Regions from separate parts of the Streptomyces daliensis genome, predicted to be linked through region 1. Evidence: riboswitches for the same ligand, from Rfam matches in the RefSeq annotation. Region 1 holds a riboswitch; each other region holds the start of a gene.
What was found. Region 1 has a riboswitch for cobalamin ahead of ACYVOO_RS24555 (ABC transporter substrate-binding protein). Riboswitches for the same ligand answer to the same signal wherever they lie in the genome.
Positions count from the first base shown of each region.

Region 2: it holds a riboswitch for cobalamin, as region 1 does, so the genes downstream of both, ACYVOO_RS06405 (CbtB domain-containing protein) here and ACYVOO_RS24555 (ABC transporter substrate-binding protein) in region 1, are expected to answer to the same signal.
Region 3: it holds a riboswitch for cobalamin, as region 1 does, so the genes downstream of both, ACYVOO_RS10885 (cobalamin biosynthesis protein) here and ACYVOO_RS24555 (ABC transporter substrate-binding protein) in region 1, are expected to answer to the same signal.

Region 1 is NZ_BAAGSO010000094.1:470,129-474,441, reverse strand. It holds gene ACYVOO_RS24560 (FecCD family ABC transporter permease) at 1-848, opposite strand, end outside; gene ACYVOO_RS24555 (ABC transporter substrate-binding protein) at 845-1,900, opposite strand; cobalamin riboswitch at 1,945-2,124, opposite strand; gene ACYVOO_RS24550 (hypothetical protein) at 2,321-2,536, shown strand; gene ACYVOO_RS24545 (Tm-1-like ATP-binding domain-containing protein) at 2,654-3,916, shown strand; gene ACYVOO_RS24540 (phosphoenolpyruvate hydrolase family protein) at 3,926-4,313, shown strand, end outside.
Region 2 is NZ_BAAGSO010000029.1:2,022-6,334, forward strand. It holds gene ACYVOO_RS06395 (flavoprotein) at 1-6, shown strand, start outside; gene ACYVOO_RS06400 (glycoside hydrolase family 6 protein) at 362-1,462, opposite strand; cobalamin riboswitch at 1,892-2,032, shown strand; gene ACYVOO_RS06405 (CbtB domain-containing protein) at 2,065-2,292, shown strand; gene ACYVOO_RS06410 (CbtA family protein) at 2,309-3,220, shown strand; gene ACYVOO_RS06415 (NAD-dependent epimerase/dehydratase family protein) at 3,328-4,313, opposite strand, start outside.
Region 3 is NZ_BAAGSO010000052.1:11,131-15,443, forward strand. It holds gene ACYVOO_RS10880 (cobyric acid synthase) at 1-1,463, opposite strand, end outside; gene ACYVOO_RS10885 (cobalamin biosynthesis protein) at 1,460-2,482, opposite strand; cobalamin riboswitch at 2,627-2,848, opposite strand; gene ACYVOO_RS10890 (hypothetical protein) at 2,958-3,173, opposite strand; gene ACYVOO_RS10895 (inorganic phosphate transporter) at 3,223-4,313, opposite strand, start outside.

The DNA.
Region 1 (4,313 bases):
GCCACGCCCAGGGCCGCCGCCGCCTCCTGCCCGAAGGCGAACGCGTCCAGCGCGTTGGCCCGCGTCAGACACACGGCGAGCACCAGCACCAACGCACCCGCGCACAGTGCCACGTCCGTCCAGTCGGCGCTGCTCAGCGACCCCAGCAGCCAGAACAGCACCCCGCGCGTCTGCTCCGCGTCGGCGGAGGTGAAGACGATGAACGAGGTGAGCGCCGAGAAGAGCTGCATTGCGGCGATGCCCGACAGCAGCACCCGGTCCGTCGTCCCGCCCGAGGTGTAGGCGAGCAGCAGCACGAGCCCGAAGGACACGACCGCGCCCACGAAGGCGCCCGCCGAGAGTGAAACGGCCCCGCCGCCGACGCCCAGTACCGCCACGGCCACCGCACCGGTCGAGGCGCCCGAGGACACACCGAGGACGAACGGGTCGGCCAGCGGGTTGCGCAGCAGCGACTGAAGCACGGCGCCGCACACCCCCAGGCCCGCACCGCACACCGCCGCGAGCAGGGTGCGCGGCAGCCGCAGCTCCCACACGATGCCCTCGCGGATCGGCGTCAGCCCGGCCTCGGCACCCCCGAGGCGCTCGGCCACCACCCGCCACACGTCGCCGACGCGCAGTGCCGCGGGCCCGATGGTGATGGCCACCGCCACGGACAGCGCGAGCAGCAGCACCCCCGCGGCCCACAGCACCGCCGCGCCGGTCCCGGTGCGCGCGGCCCGCGCGCTCCACGCCCGCGCGGCACGTAGGCGCGCGGCGGGTGTCGGACCGTCGGCGCCGTCCCGTGCGGCCGGTGCGGGCGCGGCGGGCGCGTCGGGCGTGGCGGGTGTGCGTTCGCGCGGCGTACTCAACCGGCGAGACCGAACGTCCGCAGGCCCTTCGCGACCTTCTCGATCCCCTCGACCGTGCGGATCGACGGATTCATCGCGGCGCCGCTCAGCAGCACATACCGCTTCTTCTCCACGGCCTTCATATGGCGGGTGACCGGGTTGGACTCCAGCCACTTGATCTTCGCAGCGGCGGTCTCGGCCGTCTGGCTCTTCCGGCTCAGATCGCCGAGGACGATCACGTCGGGATCGCGGTCCGCGACCCGCTCCCAGTTGATCTGCGGCCACTCGTCGTGTGTGTCGTCGAAGACGTTCTCCGCGCCGACGGCGCGCGTGATGATGCCCGGCGCACCGCAGCACCCGGCCAGATACGGCGACTCGGAGTTGGCGAACCAGTACATCAGCCGGGTGTCCGACGCTTCGACGTCCTCCGTCGCCTTCGCGGTGCGCGCCTTCAGCTCCGCGATCAGCTTCTCGCCGCGCTTCTCCACGCCGAACGCCTCGGCCAGGTCCCTGACCTCGCCGTAGACGTCGTCCATGCGCAGCGGCCTCGCGCGCTCGCCGTCGCCGCTCCCGCCGTTCTCCTTGGCGCAGTCGGTGGGGGAGAGGTACGTCGGCACGCCCAGCTTCTCGAAGTCCCCGCGCGGGGCCACCCCGCCCTTGCCGAGCGTCGACTCGAAGGATGCCGCCACGAAGTCCGGTTCCTCCTCCAGCACCCGTTCAAAGGAGGGCGCGTTGTCCGCGAGCCGCTCGACCTTGGCGTTCTCCTCGCCCAGGCCCCTGGCGACGGGGTCGGTCCAGGTCGCGGTGCCCGCCATGCGGTCGGCGAGGCCGAGGGAGAGCAGGATCTCCGTCGTGCCCTGGTTCAGCGAGACGGCCCGCCGGGGCGGGGAGTCGACGGTGACCTTCTCGCCGCAGTTCTCCAGCGTGCGCGGATAGCCCCCGGACGCCGCGGACTTCCCGGAACCCTCGCCCCCGGAGCCCTTTGTGCCGCAGGCGGCCGTCAGCGCCATCAGAGAGGTGAGGAGTACGGCCGCGATGCGGGTACGGCGTGAGGTCGCCACCACAGTTCCCATCCGTCAGAGGCCCAGTCGCGAGGCCCGGCGTCCTTCCGCCCCGGTGCCGGGGCGGACCGCCAGCAGGTCTTCGGACTCGGGACTCCCACGGGCCGAGCGCCTTCCCGGACTCCTCCAGTGGCCTCTGCTCGCCCGCCCTGTCCCTCACCGCTGCGCGTCAGTTCCGGGTTCGCACCGGATTCCCTGACCCCATCAGGGGTTCGACTGGCGTCGGCAAGCTATCACACGGACCTGGGCGGTTCGCCCGGCGGACGGTGCGCTGAGCTGCGAGGACGGGACGCGGGCCAGGGGACGGAGGAGCGGTGCGCCGGGCCGTCAGGACATCGAGGGCGGTTGACGCCTTACGCGTCGGGTAGAAGCGCCACCGAGTCCCAAGGGCCAGCCGCGGCACACGCGGCTCACCGAGCAGAGGGAGGCACCATGCGCACCCGTACCCGCCGCACGCCGACCACCGCAGCCCTGCGCAGAGTCGCCCTGCGCGCCGTCAGAAGGATCGCGCACCCCGCACGCGTCCGCTCCGGCACGGGCCACCCGCACCGCGACCTGAACCGCCCGCGCCCCGGCGCCCACACCCTGCGCCCGTACCAGGTGACACCCCACGACGCGCTCCAGCGCCGGGGCCCCACCACACTCTGAGGGGCCGCTGAGAGGCCGCTCCCGCGCGCCTCGCCCGTCCGCGTCCGTACCCCGGTCTTTACCTGCCACCGTCGCACCACCCAGGATCGGATCATCGTCGAGCGAAGGAGCGCCGGGATGGCGACGGTGGTACTGGTCGGGACCCTGGACACCAAGGGCGCGGAGTACGCCTGGCTGAGCGCGCGGTTACGGGAGCTAGGCTGCGAGGTGGTACTCGTCGACGCCGGGGTGCGACGCGTCCCGCCGGGCACACCGGCCGCCGACGTGTCGGGCGAGGCCGTCGCACGCGCCGCGGGACACGACTTGGAGCGACTGCGCGCGGCGGGAGACCGCAACACGGCGGTGACGGCCATGGCGGAGGGCGCAGAGCACGTCGTGCGGGACCTGTACGAGGCGGGCCGCCTGCACGCACTGCTGGCGGTCGGCGGCAGCGGCGGCTCGTTCATCGCGGCCCGCGCGATGCGCGCGCTCCCCGTCGGGGTGCCCAAGCTGCTGGTGAGCACCATGGCGGGCGGGGACGTGGGCCCGTACGTGGGCAGCGGCGATGTCACGCTGATGCACAGCGTGGTGGACATCGCCGGGATCAACTCCGTCTCGCGGCTCGTACTCGGCAACGCGGCAGCCGCGGCCGCCGGTATGGCCGCGCACAGGGCACGCGCCGTGGCGGAGCCCGGACCGCGGGGGCGCAAGGTCATCGGCGCGACGATGTTCGGCGTCACCACGCCCGCGGTGGACGCGGCACGGGGACGCCTGGAGGAACTCGGCTACGAGGTGCTGGTCTTCCACGCCACGGGCGTGGGCGGCCGGGCCCTGGAGAGGCTCGCCGCCGACGGCCAACTGGACGGTGTGCTGGACCTGACGACGACCGAACTGGCCGACGACCTCGTCGGCGGTGTGCTCAGCGCGGGCCCCGACCGGCTCACGGCGGCGGGCGCCGCCGCGCTCCCGCAGGTCGTCGCACCGGGCGCTCTGGACATGGTCAACTTCGGCCCCGAGGCAACCGTTCCCGAGCGTTTCGCCGCGCGGCGCCTGCTCGTCCACAACCCCACCGTCACCCTCATGCGGACCAGTACGGAGGAGATGGCGGCCCTCGGCACGGCACTGGGCACGAAGCTCGGCGCGGCGAAGGGGCCCGTCTCCGTCTTCTGGCCGCTGCGCGGGGTGTCGGCGGTGGACGCGCCGGACGGCCCGTTCGAGGACCGGACGGCGGACGGCGCGTGCCTCGACGCACTGCGCGCGGCGGTGGAGGGCACCGCGGTCCGCCTGCACGTAGTGGACGCACACCTCAACGACGCCGTCTTCGCGACGGCCGCCGCCGACCATCTGCACGAGCTGATCGTGCGACGCGACCACGTTCCGGCGGGCACCCCCGCCGTCTGACGGGTGGTCATGCCCGCCACCACGGTCACCAGCACGACCACCACCACTGCCACCGCCACCGCCACCGAGCGAACGGAGAGACGAGAGATGGACCGTACCGAGGCCCTCGCACGCCTGCGTGCCCAGGCGGACGCCGGACGGCCGGTGATCGGCGCGGGAGCGGGCACGGGCCTGTCCGCCAAGTGCGCCGAGGCGGGCGGCGCCGACCTGCTCATCATCTACAACTCGGGCCGCTACCGCATGGCGGGCCGCGGCTCGCTCGCCGGGCTCCTGCCCTACGGGGACGCCAACGCCATCGTCGTGGACATGGCCGGCGAGGTGCTGCCCGTCGTACGGGACACACCGGTGCTCGCGGGCGTGTGCGGCTCCGACCCCTTCCGCGTCATGGGGCACTTCC
Region 2 (4,313 bases), on a different contig from region 1:
GGGTGACCGCCGCGTAACGCTGTGCGCAGGGCAAAAGCTGGCCACGACAGTAGCCTCGCGGTACAACCGACATCATCGATCCCGAGCAGCACGCCCCCCTCATCGAGAACCCGCAGGGCGAAGTGACGCAGAATGACGCATTCAGCGACTAGCATCCCAGGTCACGAAGGGTGCTCCCCGCACACGCGGGGGTGGTCCCCCGGGCTCGGTGTTTCCCCCGCCGTCGCAGGGGTGCTCCCCGCACGCGCGGGGGTGGTCCCCCCGACCGGCTCGCCGAGCGCTACCTCAACCGGTGCTCCCCGCACGCGCGGGGGTGGTCCCGCCGCATCACCGAGTGATCTGCTGACGACCGCCGGAAACGTCAGCCCTTCGTGTTGCGGGCCAGGTCCAGCGCGTACTCGGGCCACCACTCGCCCGCCTTCGGGCCGCCCTTGCACTCCCCGTCGGACTCGCCGGGGCGCTTGATCCACAGATAGGCGTCGACCAGCGGCTCGCCCGTCTTCGTGGTGGGCGCCTTGCCGAGGGCTCGGCCCTCGGGGTTGCACCACGCCTCCTCGTCGGCCGCCGCGTTCTCGACGGGGCCGTTGCCGTTGCGGCTGGTGTCCACGACGAACGGCTTGTTGCCGATCATCGGGGAGACCTTCTTGCCGTACGCCACGTTCGAGGCGGTGGTCTGGTAGTTGGAGACGTTCAGCGCGAAGCCGTCCGCCTTGTCGATGCCCGCGCGCCGCAGCGGCTCCACGAGACCGCCCGGATCGCGCACCCAGTCGGGGTTGCCCGCGTCCAGGTACACCTTGGTCTTCGACAGGCCCTTGAGCTTGGTCACGGCCTCGTTCAGCAGCGCGTACCGCTCGTCGTGGAACTCCTGGGGCGTGCAGCCCTCGGCCAGCAGGTGCGGGATCGCGTCCGGTTCGACGATCACCGTGGCCGCGCGGTCCCCGATGCCCTTGACGACCTTGTCGAGCCAGTCGCGGTAGGCGCCCGCGTCCGCCGCGCCGCCCTTCGAGTACTGGCCGCAGTCGCGGTGCGGGAGGTTGTAGAGCACGAGCAGCGCTTCGCGGTCGGCCTTGGCCGCGGCGCTGGTCAGCTTCTCCGTCTGGCCCTGGGGGTCTTCGGTGCCGACCCACTCGGCCACGGGCTGCTTCGCGATCTTGTCGATCAGCGCCGCCTCGTCGGCCTTGTCCGCGCCGCGGTACTCGGCGGCCTGACGCGCGGCGTTGCCCTGCGGGTTGACCCAGTACGGGGCGACGGACCTGGGCCGCTGCCCGGCCTCGCCCGACTTCTCGCCACCCCCGCCGGAACCACCGTCCGACGACGAGAAGCACCCGGCCAGCAGCAGCACAGCCCCCACGGCCGCGCCGCCCGCGACGCACCTCGTACGCGTACGGGTACGCGCACGAGTACGGGCGCCCGTACCCGGATGGGCACTCCCGCTCCTCCCGCCGGCGTAGTTGCCGTACATCCACTCCCCCTCGGCCGCACTGACCGGGAGACACTCCCCCGGCCCCCTGGAACACACCGGACCTGGCCATCGTGTCACAGGGCCACGCGCTGGCCGCGAAACTGTCGTGCAGCTGTTACGGGTGGCCGCCGCGGGCCTCCCGTGCCCCGGACCACGGCCTTACCCGCCCGTCAACTCGGCCTGAAACCAGGGGTGTAGGCCGGATCGTTGCGTGACGGGTCACGCGGGACGTTCTACGGTGACCCCGAGGCCCTGGACCCCGGCCTCGCACGCTCCCCTTCTCCGGGCCCCTTCCTCTCGCAGGCCCGGAGACAGGGACAAGGGTGCCCGGCCGGAGTCCTCCTGAGGGGGGAGTGGATCCCCGCCGGGCACCCCGCACAGGCCGTATTGACAGTGGACATGCCAGGCTGGGACTCTCCGAGCGGTACATATTCATACTGAGGCGACGGTGCGCAGGAACCCGGTGCGATTCCGGGACGGTCCCGCCACTGTGTCCGTGAGGCCGGGGCGCGCGCACGCCGCCCGGGGCCGCACGGGAGTCAGGAACTGACCTGTCGCTTCTCCGCCAACGGGGCGTGGAAACCCCAGGAGGAGGCACGCGGATGTCCCTGCACACCGCTCAACCGACCGCGACCGGTGCGGCCCTTCCCGAGGCCGATGTCACGATCCGCTCGCGCGATTGGCTCATCGCCGCCGCGGCGGCCATCGTCGCGCTGATCGCGCTCTACGCCGTCTTCGTCGACAACGGCAACATCATCTCGGCCACCGGCAGCTATCTGCACGAGTTCTCGCACGACGGCAGGCACCTCTTCGGCGCCCCCTGCCACTGACGGGACGCCTGCGCACATGACACCCGCATCCTCATCACCGGCTTCCCCTTCACCGCCCGTTTCCTCCCCTTCTACGTCTTCTCACCCTTCTCCCGTCTCGTCGGCGTCGGCCCCGTATCCGCTGCTGCCCCTGCTGCGCAGAGGGCTCGCGGCCGGTGGCGTGGCCGGGCTGCTCTCGGGGCTCTTCTCGCTGCTCCTCGCCGAGCCCCTGATGGACAGGGCGATCGGGCTGGAGGAGAAGCGCGCGGCTGCCGAGCACGCCCACGCGCACGGGGGCGGCGGGCAGGCGCACTCGCACGCGGCGGAGGCCGAGGAACTGTTCTCCCGTGGCACCCAGCACTTCGGCCTGGTGGTCACCGCCGTGGTCGTCGGGCTCGCCATCGGCGTCTTCTTCGCCCTGGCGTATGTGCTCGTCCACCGCACCCGCACGCTCCACGACCGCCCCTGGGAGCGGGCGCTGACCCTCGCGGGCGCCGGGTTCCTCGCCCTGTCGCTGCTGCCCGCGCTGCGCTATCCCGCCAATCCGCCCGGCGTCGGCGACAGCGGCACCGTCTCCGAACGGCAGGCGCTGTGGGTCGCCGCGCTCGCCATCGGCGTGCTCGGCATGCTGCTGGCCTGGCAACTGCACGTACGGCTCGGCCGCGCGGGGCACGGCGCTCCGGTGCGCCAGCTCGCCGCGGCTGCCGCCGCGGCCGGCACGCTCGCGGTGCTCTTCCTGCTCCCTGGCAACCCCGACCCCGTGCCGGTGCCCGCGCCGCTGCTGTGGGACTTCCGGGTGCTCTCGCTGGCCTCGCACGTGCTGCTGTGGGCGGCGCTCGGCGTCACCTTCGGCGCGCTGGGGCTGCGCGCGGCACGTGCCGGACAGGGACAGGGTGCGCGGACCTCGCGGACCACGGCGGAGCCCGCCGGGGCGTCCGGGGACGCGTAACGGCACGTCGCACGCGGTGCCGTGGGGCGGTGAGCGGGGTACGTGGCCCGCTCACCGCCCTGCCCCGGCCCGCCCGTCGTCGGGCCCGGCCCGTCGGACGCGGCCCGTCAGGTGCGGGCGGCCAGGACGCGCGCCTCCCGGTCCGGATCCAGCCCGGCCCGCCAGCCGTCCCGCACGGGCGGCGGCCCGTCCAGGCCCCGCAGCCACTCCCACGTCGCCGCCACGGTGTCCGCGACGGGACGGCAGCGCAGCCCTGCGGCCAGCGCCCTGGACACATCGCCCCCGAACAGCGCGTCCCACTGCTCCCCCGGCGGGGCCCAGACGGGCAGCTCGGTCCACGGCTCGACGCCCGCCGCGAGGATGGTCTCCGGAGCGGTCCAGCACAGTTCGGCGCCGGACCCCGTGACGCGTACGCACTCCTCCAGCAGCTCGCCCATGGTGGCGTGGCCCGGCGGGCTCACCAGGTTGTAAGGACCGCTCAGCCGCCGCTCCACCGCGTCGGCCGTCCAGCGGGCGAGGTCGCGCGCGTCGATGTACTGGAGGCCCAGATCCCGCGGTCCCGGAGCCAGTACCGGCCCGCCGCGCGCGATCCGCGCCAGCCACCAGGGCAGCCGCCCGAGGTTCTCGTACGGGCCGAGGACGAGCCCCGCGCGCACCAGCAGCGCCCGGTCGCCGAAGGCGTCCAGCGCGGCCAGTTCCCCGCCGCGCTTGGCCCGCGCGTAGGGCACGTCAGCGCCGTCGTCGCCGTCGTCCGGCGAGGCATCCAGCACGGGTCCGTCCTCGTCCAGTCCCAGCGCGACCGGTGGCGCGTAGACCGAGCGGCTGGAGACGTACACGTACCGGTCCACGCGGTCCGCGAGCAGCCGCGCCGCGTCCCGTACCGCCGACGGGGCCCACGACCAGGTGTCGACGACGGCGTCCCACTCCCCCTCGGCCAGGGTCGTCAGGCCGTCCTCCGTGCCGTGCCGGTCCCCGCGCAGGGCCGTGACGCCGGGCGGGGGCGTGTGGCGTCCCCGGTGGAAGACGGTCACCTCCCAGCCCCGTGACAGCGCCTCCTCGGCGACAGCGCGCCCCACGAACTCCGTACCGCCCA
Region 3 (4,313 bases), on a different contig from region 1:
TCGCGCAGCGCGGCGAAGCTCGTGTCCGGTGCGGGGACGAAGCCGTCGCGGCCCGCCTCCTCCGCGACCCGGCGCAGCAGCGCACGCCGGAAACCGTCGCTCTCCAGCGATCCGTGCCAGTGCGTCCCCCTGACGGCGCCCACCCGGCACCCGTCCAGGCTGTTGCCCAGGGGATCGGAGAAGAATGCGTCCCCGCCCAGCACCTCGGCCACACCGTGGTGGATCTCGTATCCCTCGACGTGCTCGCCCAGCGCCGTGCCGCCCGGCCGCGCGAGGGTCTTCTCCGCCGCGAACCGCACCCGCAGGGGCAGCAGCCCGAGCCCGTCGACGGTTCCGGCCCGCGACTCGACCTCGTCCTCGATGCGCTCGCCCAGCAACTGGTAGCCGCCGCAGATGCCCAGCACGGGACGCCCTTCGGCGGCGCGCCGCACCAGCGCTTGCGCCAGCCCGCGCTCCCGCAGCCACTCCAGCGCGCGCACGGTGCCGCGGGTGCCGGGCACGACGACGAGATCGGCGTCGGCCAGCTCCTCCGGCCTGTCGGTGAAGCGGACGACGACGCCTGGTTCGGCGGCCAGCGCGTCCACGTCGGTGAAGTTCGACATCAGCGGTACGGGGAGCACCGCGACCCGCAGCACGTCGGTGCCGTGCGGGGGCGCGACGGTGGACTCGCGCACGGTGCCGCGCAGCGACACGCGCAGCCCGTCCTCCTCGTCGATGCCCAGACCGTGCCGGAAGGGCAGCACCCCGAAGGACCGGCGCCCCGTGATGCGGCGCAGCATGTCGAGCCCTGGCTCCAGCAGGGACACGTCGCCGCGGAACTTGTTGACGAGGTAGCCCGCGAGGAGTTCCTGGTCCTCGGGGGCCAGCAGCGCCGTCGTGCCGAAGAAGGACGCGAAGACGCCGCCCCGGTCGATGTCGCCGACGACCACGACGGGCAGCCGTCCGGCACGGGCGAGGCCCATGTTGACGATGTCGCTGCGCCGCAGGTTGATCTCGGCGGGGCTGCCCGCGCCCTCGCAGATGACGGCGTCGTGGGTGCGGCGCAGCTCGTCGAGGCAGTCGGTGACCGTGGCCAGCAGCTTCTCCTGGCGGCCCTCGTGGTAGCCGCGTGCGCTGAGTTCGCCCACGGGCCTGCCCAGCAGCACGACCTGGCTGGTGCGGTCGCCGCCCGGCTTCAGCAGTACGGGGTTCATCAGCGCGCTGGGTTCCACCATGGCCGCCGCCGCCTGCATGGCCTGGGCGCGGCCGATCTCGGCGCCCTCGCGGGTGACGAAGGAGTTCAGCGACATGTTCTGGGCCTTGAACGGGGCGACCTTCACGCCCTTGCGGGCCAGCCAGCGGCAGATGCCCGCGGTGACGACGCTCTTGCCCGCGTCGGAGGTCGTGCCCGCGACGAGCAGGCCGCCGCCCGGAGCGCCGGTGCCGGTGCTGGTGCCGGTTCTGCCGGCCGTGCCGTTGTTCACGAGGTCCCCTTCCGTCGCCCGCGCACGCGGGAGTACTGGGAATACGCAGCCCCGGCGGCGAGCCGCCCCGCCGCGGTCACCGCGAGCGCGAGCACGCCGACGCGACGCGACAGGTGCGCCGCGCGCGCGATGTCACCGGTCTCCACGGCACGCCCGGGCGAGTTGAGCACGGGCCTGTGCTCGGTGCGCCCGCCGTAGGAGAGCGTCCCGCCCAGCCGTACGCCCAGCGCACCGGCGAACGCGGCCTCCACGGGACCCGCGTTGGGGCTCGGGTGGCGGTGCGCGTCCGTACGCCAGGCGCGCAGCGCGCCGCGCGGGTCCGGGCCCGCGAGCGCTGCGAGGACGGCGGTGAGCCGGGCACCGGGCCAGCCCGCGACGTCGTCGAGCCGCGCCGAAGCCCAGCCGAAGCGCAAATGGCGGGGGGAGCGGTGGCCGACCATCGCGTCGAGCGTGTTGACGGCGCGGAAGCCCGCCATCCCGGGCACCCCGGCCAGCGCGCCCCACACGAGGGCGCCCACGACCGCGTCCGACGTGTTCTCGGCGACGGACTCGACCACGGCGCGCGCGATCCCGTCGGCGTCCAGCGCCTGGGGGTCGCGTCCGCACAGATGGGGCAGCCGCCGCCGCGCCGCCGCCAGCTCGCCCGCCTCCAGCGCGGCGCCGACGGCGCGTGCCTCGCGGACCAGCCCGGCGCCGCCGAGCACGGTCCAGGTGACGCCCGCGGTGAGGGCGACGCTCGCGGGACCGTGGCCGACGGCCACGGTGCCGGTGCTGTTCGTACGGTGGTCCGCCGCACGCGCGGCGCGCGACAGCGCCGTCGCAGCGGCGACGGCGCCCGCGACGCACAGGGCCGTGTAGGCGGCGCCGCTGTCGCGCCGGTCGCGCCACAGGCGGCGCTCGGCCGCACCGGCGGCGCGCCCGAAGGCGGCCACGGGGTGGCCGCGCCGGGGGTCACCGAGCAGCAGATCGCCGAGGAATCCGAGGGCTGCGCCACAGGCGTGGGCGCGTGGGGCCCGCATCCGTCAGCGCGCCGTCATGCCTCGTAGGGCCGGTGCCGTGGTGGGCACCGGGCGTGCCGTGCCCACGTCAGGGCGTGCGGCCAGGAGTTCGTTGGCGGTGAAGCCGGGCATGGCGGTGTCCTCACTCAGGGTCCTCGCCCTGGCTCGACGTGACCGGCGGTGAGAGTCTCCTGGCTCCCGGATCGGCGCTCAGGGGGTGTCGTACGGACCCCCTCCCCGGCCTTCCAGCCCGCATGTGCGCGTGGGCCGTGACCTTCTGGTTGGGGAGCGCTCCCCGGTGACAGTGGCGGGACCGCGCCGGATTCGCACCGGCTTCCTCTCCTGCCGCCGTTGGGCAACGGGAAGTCCACCACGGTTCACGAGAGGGCGTCAACTCGCCCTGACCTGCGACGGGAGAGTGTGAGGAGACACACGGGCGCACACGGACGAGGGGTACGAGCAACCGCTCGTACCCCTCGTGAGAACGCCGTCGTCGCTAGGCGGCGATGAGGTAGATGCCGAACGCCACGGCCGCCGCGCACAGCGCGAAGCAGGCGTAGGCACCGGTGCGGGCGAGCGCCGGGGCGCCGGTGCCGTCCGCCTTGCGGGCCGAGGAGCCGACGATGCCGAGCGTGAACACGCCCACCAGGCCGACCGTCGCCACGAGGCTGACGCCGAAGACCTGGCCGAGAGCGGCCCAGTCGATGTTCATAGCGGTCTTCCTTCTGACTTCCTGGACGGGGGGTGGGGTGCCGGGGCCTCTAGGAGGGGACGCCGGACCGGGGACGTGCCGCGGTGCCCGCGCGCGGGCGGGGCTCCGGAAGCGTGGGCTCCGCCCCTGCGAACGGCACATGCCCGGGCCGGGGCTCGGAGGCGGTCCCGTCGCTCTCATCGGACGAGGTCCCGTCGGCCGTGTCAGCGCCCAGGGCCGCTGCCGCCGCCTCGGAGGTGACGGGCGTGCCGGGGGCCGGAGGCGGTGCGACGGAGCGCATGGCCGCGGTGACGACACCGGCGGGCTCGTCCGCGTCGCCGAGAACACCGGGAACACCGGTGCCGTCGGCCGGTGCGGGGGCCGCGCCGTCGTGGACGTCGTTCACGTTGGTGTGGTCCACCGGCTGGCGCCGAGAGAGCGCCCAGATGGTGAGGCAGATCGCCAGCGCGAGGACCGCGACCGTGGCCACGCCCCAGTCGCCCTGGTCGGCCAGCAGGGCCGAACCCGCGGCGACGAGACCGGCAGCGGGGAGGGTCAGCGCCCAGCCCGTGACCATCCGGCCCGCCGTCGACCAGCGCACGACGCCGCCCTTGCGGCCGAGCCCGGAGCCCATGACGGCGCCGGAGCAGACGTGGGTGGTGGAGAGGGAGAAGCCGATGTGCGAGGAGGCCAGGATGGTGGCCGCAGCGCTGGTCTGGGCCGCGAAGCCCTGCGGGGGCTGGATGTCGGTGATGCCCTTGCCCATGGTGCGGATGATCCGCCAGCCGCCGAGGTACGTACCGGCCGCTATGGCGATGCCGGCTGCGGCGATGACCCACACCGGTGGGTCGGCGCTCGGCGCGAGGGCGCCGCCGGTGATCAGCGCGAGCGTGATCACACCCATGGTCTTCTGCGCGTCGTTGGTGCCGTGCGCGAGGGAGACGAGCGCTGCCGAGGTGATCTGGCCCGCGCGGTAGCCCTTGGCGGTCTGGCCTTCGTCGGCGTGCCGGGCGAGCCGGTACGTCAGCCGCGTCGCGACGAGGGCTGCGATGCCCGCGACGAGCGGCGCCGCGAGTGCCGGGATGAGGACCTTCATCACGACGACGTCGGCGTTGACGGCCCCGAGGCCGACGGAGGCGACGGTGGCGCCGATGAGGCCGC